One region of the Streptomyces sp. NPDC002896 genome, then DNA from elsewhere that is predicted to be linked to it. Evidence: riboswitches for the same ligand, from Rfam matches in the RefSeq annotation. Region 1 holds a riboswitch; each other region holds the start of a gene.
The links. Region 1 has a riboswitch for cyclic di-AMP ahead of ABT009_RS25920 (transglycosylase family protein). Riboswitches for the same ligand answer to the same signal wherever they lie in the genome.
Positions count from the first base shown of each region.

Region 2: it holds a riboswitch for cyclic di-AMP, as region 1 does, so the genes downstream of both, ABT009_RS27085 (M23 family metallopeptidase) here and ABT009_RS25920 (transglycosylase family protein) in region 1, are expected to answer to the same signal.
Region 3: it holds a riboswitch for cyclic di-AMP, as region 1 does, so the genes downstream of both, ABT009_RS27345 (LysM peptidoglycan-binding domain-containing protein) here and ABT009_RS25920 (transglycosylase family protein) in region 1, are expected to answer to the same signal.

Region 1 covers NZ_JBEOVA010000014.1:57,337-59,531, forward strand. Annotated here, with positions in the region: gene eno (phosphopyruvate hydratase) at 1-133, opposite strand, end outside; gene ABT009_RS25920 (transglycosylase family protein) at 391-1,194, opposite strand; cyclic di-AMP (ydaO/yuaA leader) riboswitch at 1,199-1,428, opposite strand; gene ABT009_RS25925 (transglycosylase family protein) at 1,600-2,195, opposite strand, start outside.
Region 2 covers NZ_JBEOVA010000015.1:118,171-120,365, forward strand. Annotated here, with positions in the region: gene ABT009_RS27080 (M16 family metallopeptidase) at 1-541, shown strand, start outside; cyclic di-AMP (ydaO/yuaA leader) riboswitch at 772-935, shown strand; gene ABT009_RS27085 (M23 family metallopeptidase) at 948-1,724, shown strand; gene ABT009_RS27090 (GntR family transcriptional regulator) at 1,992-2,195, shown strand, end outside.
Region 3 covers NZ_JBEOVA010000015.1:178,453-180,647, forward strand. Annotated here, with positions in the region: gene ABT009_RS27340 (substrate-binding domain-containing protein) at 1-362, shown strand, start outside; cyclic di-AMP (ydaO/yuaA leader) riboswitch at 674-834, shown strand; gene ABT009_RS27345 (LysM peptidoglycan-binding domain-containing protein) at 837-1,568, shown strand; gene ABT009_RS27350 (inorganic diphosphatase) at 1,754-2,195, shown strand, end outside.

The DNA.
Region 1 (2,195 bases):
TGGACGCACCGGACGGTACGGCGGCACGACCGGTGCTGCCGTCGTCGAGGCCGACCTCGACCTCGACCGTGGGGTTGCCTCGGGAGTCCAGGATTTCCCGGGCTACGACGACGTCGATGGACGGCACGAGCATCTCCTTCTGGGATGTGACGCTGGAAGTGCGGGGCTGTATGACTTCGGCCTTGCGACAAGAGCCTATCCGCCTCCAGGGCAACGGCCAGCCGACCGACCGGCCCGTGGACAAACTGAAAGCAAATTGTTTCTGAACGAAACAAAGTGAGACGGCATCCCGGTGCCTACGCGCACGCACCGGGACGAACCTCGCCCCGGCGCGCGGGGGGACACGCGCCGGGGCGAGGGGTCTGGGGAGATCTACGGGAGAGGGATCTCTCAGCCGAGGTGGAGCTGCTGGCCCGGGTAGATGACGTTGCAGTCCTGGACGACGTCCTTGTTCAGCTCGAACAGCTTCTTCCAGCCGCCCTTGACCTTGTGGCTCTTGGCGATCTTGCCGAGGGTGTCGCCCTCCGCGACCTTGTACTCGCCGTCACCCTTCTTGACCTTCTCGCCGGTCGGGGTCTCGACGGTCGCGGTCGCGCCGCTGCCCTCGGAGCCGGAGGCGGTCTGCTCCTCCGTGCCCTGCTCGGTGGTGCTCGGCGCGGTCGTGCTCTGCTCGGTCGTGCTCGGCGTGGTCGTGCTCTGCTCGGTCGTGCTCTGGCTCGACTCGCTCTGCTGGGTGCCGTCACTCTGCTGAGTGGTGGCGGAGTCCGTGGTGGCGGAGTCCGTGGTGGCGGTGGTCGAGCCGCCCTCGTACGGGGTGTTGGAGAGGTTCACGCCACAGGTCGGCCAGGCGCCCTTGCCCTGAGCCGCCAGGACCTTCTCGGCGACGGTTATCTGCTGTTCCTTGGTGGCCTTGTCGGCCGTCGCGGCGTACTGCGTACCGCCGTAGGCGGCCCACGTGGAGGCCGAGAACTGCAGGCCGCCGTAGTAGCCGTTGCCGGTATTGATGGACCAGTTGCCGCCCGACTCGCACTGGGCGACGGCGTCCCACTCGGTGGCGGTGGCGGCGGAGGCGGTGCCGGCCGTCATCAGCGGAGCGGCGATGGCGACGCCGGTCACACCGGCGAGTGCGGCGATGCGAGAAGTGCGGCCGAGAACGGACGGGCGACGGTGCGTGCCCTTGCTGGAACGCAGCATGGAGTGATCCCCTCACCGACGCCTGCGAGGTGAGCTGTCGGGTTCGGGCCGATGGGGTATCCCCTGCTCCTCAGGAGCTTGGGAAGAGTTGCCCGGTCGCACGTTTCGTTGCGTGCGACTTCACCCCAAGCCGGTTCTGGCCGTCGCCAGCCGAGACCATGTGCTCAGCTGCTCAACTGCCGTTGCCGGCACAAACCTTGGGTCCCCCGCTCCTGCCTACGGCGCTGGACGCGACGACTGAACCCGCATGGCCGTCGGCAGGATTCGGCGTGACGACCGCGAGTGCTCGCTGTGGCGAGCGGTCACGACCGTAAACATCCGCCAGAGCGGATTTCAAAGACGATCAGGGCTTCTGAGACTCATCTCTCACTCGCACCAAAACGGACAATTAGCCCTGAACTATCGCTATTTACCGGCCGATTCGAGACCGAGATCCAGGGTCTGACCGGGGAGGATGAGGTCGGGGTCGGCGCCGACGGTCTTCTTGTTCTCCTCGTAGAGGGCGGTCCATCCACCCTTGACGTCATGGGCGTCGGCGATCGCCCAGAGGTTGTCACCGGTGCGCACGGTGTACGAGCCGTCGTCGCCCCGGTCCGCGTCGGAGCGCGACGCGTGGCGGCCGGAGGGGTCGGAGGAGCGCGTGTCGGCGCCCTCCTGGGCGCTGTCGCCGCGGTGCCGGCCGGCTCCCGCACCTTCGGACGGGGACTCGGCAGACTCGGCGGCGTCTGCGGCGGCCGAATCCGAGGGCGAACTACCGTCGACCTCGCTGGACTTATCGGATTTGCCCGAATCGCCCTGCTTGCCCCCCTTGGACTCGCCGGAGGCTGCCGAGTCATCGGCGGCAGCGGAGGAGTCGTCGGTCGGCTCGTCGGACGCCGAGGGCTCCGCCGCGTCCGAGGAACCGGACGACGTGTCGGACGAGGAGTCCGACGTGTCCTTCGACACACCCGTGTCGACGTCCGCCGCGGCCTCGCCCTTGGTGAGACCGACAAGGAGAGAGC
Region 2 (2,195 bases), on a different contig from region 1:
CGCCCAGGTGCTCGGCACCTACTGCCTGGGCGGCACCCTCACCTCGCGCCTGGACCGCGTCCTGCGCGAGGAGAAGGGATACACCTACGGCGTAAGGGCGTTCGGCCAGGTACTGCGCTCCGCGCCGGACGGCAGCGGCGCCGCGATGCTCGCCATCAGCGGCTCGGTGGACACCCCGAACACCGGCCCGGCGCTCGACGACCTGTGGAAGGTGCTGCGTACGCTCGCCGCCGAGGGCCTCACGGACGCCGAGCGCGACGCCGCGGTGCACAACCTGGTGGGTGTCGCGCCGCTCAAGTACGAGACGGCGGCGGCCGTTGCGGGCACGCTGGCCGACCAGGTCGAGCAGCATCTCCCGGACGACTTCCAGGCGGAGCTGTACCAGCAGCTCGCCGCGACCGGCACAGTCGAGGCCACGGCCGCGGCGGTCAGCGCCTTCCCGGTGGACCGTCTGGTGACCGTCCTCGTGGGTGACGCGTCCAAGATCGAGGAACCCGTCAGGGCACTCGGAATCGGTGAAGTGACGGTCGTCACGGGCTAGTCCGGACGCGGTACCGCCCGCCCGGCATCCGGGCGGGCGCCGCACAGGCCCGGAGGGACCCCGGTGGCTGCAGAGCCACCGGGGTTCTCGTTTGTCCGAATTGTTGGAGAGCCTGCCTGTCTGCCCTGTGGCATGCACTACAAATCACATGCTGCGTTTGTTGATTGAAAGATGTCCCGTTTAGCGTCGGTCCGGCTGTTCGTCAGGCAGTGCGCCGCGCCCGCGGCACCGGACAGTCATCGCCGAGTCCCCGGACGGTGTGAGCCAGGGGAGCCGGGGACCCATCGCAGTCCCCTGGGGTGAATCGGGGTCCTTGACCGTGTCGAGGGGCCCGTAGGAGACCTTCCTGCTCCGAACCCGTCAGCTAACCCGGTAGGCGAGAAGGAAGGAAAGGACCAGCCACTACATGGCGTTCACCCGCGCCACCGGGAAGCATCGTCGTCCGAGCCGCCTCACCCGCAGGACCGCAAGCGCGGCGGGTATCGCGGCCCTCACCACCACCGGCGTCATGGGCACCCTCGCCGCCCCCGCCATGGCAGCCGACACGACCGCCGAGCAGACCGGCCTGACGCAGGCCGTCACCCTCGGCGAGTCCATCGCCGAGAAGATCGACGCTCAGGCCGCCGCGCAGCAGCAGGCAGCCGAAGAGGCCGCCGCCAAGAAGAAGGCCGCCGAGGAGAAGCGCAAGGCCGAGGCGAAGGCCAAGAAGGAGCGCGAGGCCAAGGAGCGTGCGGCCAAGGAGCGCGCCGCGCGCGAGGCCGAGCGCAGGCGCCTCAACGCCTTCGTGCTGCCGATCACCGGTTCCTATGTCTCCACCGGCTACAAGACCGGCGGCTCTCTGTGGTCGTCCGGCAGCCACACCGGCGTCGACTTCCACGCCGCGTCCGGCACTCCCGTCCACTCCGTCGGCTCCGGCACCGTCGTCACCGCCGGCTGGGGCGGTTCCTACGGGAACCAGATCGTGATCAAGATGAACGACGGCACGTACACCCAGTACGGCCATCTGTCGTCCATCGCCGTCTCCGTCGGCCAGAAGGTCACGCCTGGGCAGCAGATAGCCCTATCCGGCGCGACCGGCAACGTCACCGGGCCGCACCTGCACTTCGAGGCCCGGACCACCGAGGAGTACGGCTCCGACATCAACCCCCTCGCCTATCTGCGCTCGCACGGCGTGAAGATCTGACGCGAGAGCGGTTCCGGTGACGGTCCGGTCCGGGAGCGGATCGGGGCAGACCGGACTCGTTTCTCGGAGGCCCCGCTTCACCGAAGCTCGGCTTCATGGAAGCCCTGGCTCATCGAGCCGGGGCTTTCGTCGTTCCCGAGCGCCGATTTGTCCAAAAAATATCCATGGATTCCGGCCCGCCGTCGGAAATTCCCGCACGTTGCAATAGAGTCAGTCAACAGGCGTCAATCGACCGCGTTTCGCGGGGATTAAGGCGGAGGTCCGGTCATGCAGATTCCCGCGCACTCGGTATGCACGGCAATCCGCGACGACATCGTCGCGGGTGTCTACGAGCGCGGAAGCCGGCTCACCGAGGAACTGCTCGCGCGCCGGTACGGGGTGTCCCGTGTCCCGGTGCGCGAGGCCCTGCGCACGCTGGAGGCCGAGGGCTTCGTCGTGACGCGCAGGCACGCGGGCGCCTGCGTCGCCGAG
Region 3 (2,195 bases), on a different contig from region 1:
ACGCGCAGGCGCTCGGCGTCCTGGAGGCAGCCCGCCAGCAGGGGCTGAGCGTGCCGGACGACCTGGCGGTCATGTCCTTCGACGACACCCGGGCGGCCGCCATGTCCTGTCCGCCGCTGAGTGCGGTGCGCCAGCCGTTCGGGGAGCTGGGCCACGAGGCGACCCGGGTGCTCATGCAGCTGGCCGAGGGCCGGCCGCCCGCGTCCTCGCGGATCGAGCTGGCGACGCAACTCGCGGACGTCGACGTCCGTTCGCCGCAGGGGCTCTTGATGCCGCGTCAGTTGAGCGGCTCACGAGGAACCGAGCAGGGCGCGAGAGCCGCTAGAGCTGACCATATGGACGATTTGCCCCTTTTCTACTAAAACTCCCTTCCGTTCCATTAGCTCAACTTTCTGTGCTTTGAATAGCGTTGTGGGGCGAGAAATGTCGTCTCGTCAGTGATATGCCTCACGTCGAGATGATCTGTCCCGTTTTCTGCTTGTCTCGCTTCTTGTGTCATCCGGCCTTCGGGTAAAGGGAGTTGGGCTGCCGGGTGGCCGGCAGGCAGCCCACCCCGCCCCCGCTGGATTCGCCATGTGTATTTCCGTGTGTGAATTCGGCCCTTGTTCCGCCCGGGCGTTCTCGCTTACGTTTCACGCCAATCCGGGCGGCCCCGCCGAATCCTGTCGCCGCCACGGAAACCGCGATCAATCACGTATGGCAGGAGCGGGGAAACCAGGTAAGCCGCCGATCCGGAAACCGGACCGGCTAGGGGTGAAGCCGCATTCACACTGCGGCCGGGCATCTCCAGCCCGAACCCGACAGCTCACCTCGCAGGCGACGGAGAGGAATTTGTCATGCGTGCAAAGGGAAAGCACCGTCGCCCCAGGGCCAATCCGCTTGCTCGAGGCCTCGTCGCCCTGGGCGCGGGTGGTGCCGTATTCGCCGTACCGCTGACGGCGGTGACCCAAGCCGAAGCGGCACCGGCGGTGCAGTCCGCCGCCGCTGCGGCGGCGCTCTCGCCCGCCGCCGCCCTGAACACCGCCACGACCACATACACCGTGGTCAAGGGCGACACCTTGGCCAAGATCGCACGCGCGCAAAACCTGAAGGGCGGCTGGAAGAAGCTGTACGAGGACAACCGGGCAGTCATCGGCAACGACCCGTCGAAGATCTACGCGGGCCTAAAGCTGACGCTCGGTGAGAAAGCCACACCGCAGACGTCGACCACTACCGCTGCCGCCACGCAGGCGTCCGCCAAGACGTACGCCAACAACCTCGACGGCTGGATCAGGCAGTCGCTCGACATCATGGCCGCGCAGGGCATTCCCGGCACCTACGACGGAATCCACCGGAACATCATGCGCGAGTCCTCGGGCAATCCGCGGGCCGTCAACAACTGGGACTCCAACGCCGCAAAGGGAACGCCCTCCAAGGGCCTCCTCCAGGTGATCGACCCCACGTTCCGCGCCTATCACGTGCCCGGTACGTCGTGGGACATTTTCGACCCGGTCGCCAACATCACTGCTGCGTGCAACTACGCGGCCAAGAGGTACGGCTCGATGGACAACGTCTTCGGTGCCTACTGACGTACCGCGGAAATCCAGGTAAAACGCGCGCACCGATCCCGTTCATGGCCGATCCGAAGGGGTAGCCGAACGGCAAGAAAGCGGCCGACCTGTGATGCGACCATGCTCGGCCCGCCACCGGGACCCGCGCCCTGAGCGATCGGGTCCCGGTGGACGGGCCGAGGACGCGGACAAGGAGGGCCACCGTGGAATTCGATGTGACTGTGGAGATCCCGCAGGGGTCCCGTAACAAGTATGAGATGGATCACTCGATGGGGCGGATCCGTCTGGATCGGATGCTCTTCACCTCCACGCAATACCCGGCCGACTACGGATACATAGACGGCACCCTCGGGGGCGACGGCGACCCCCTGGACGCTCTGGTCATCACCGGTGACCCCACGTTCCCGGGCTGCGTCATCGAGTGCAGGGCGATCGCGATGTTCGTCATGCGCGACGAGAAGGGCATGGACCAGAAGGTCCTGTGCGTGCCCGCCCACGACCCGCGCTACGCCGCCGTCCAGGACATCGGTGACGTCCCGGAGTTCGACCGGCTGGAGATCACCCACTTCTTCGAGGTCTACAAGGACCTGGAACCCGGCAAGTCCGTCGAGGGCTCCCACTGGGAAGGCCGCGACCAGGCCTACG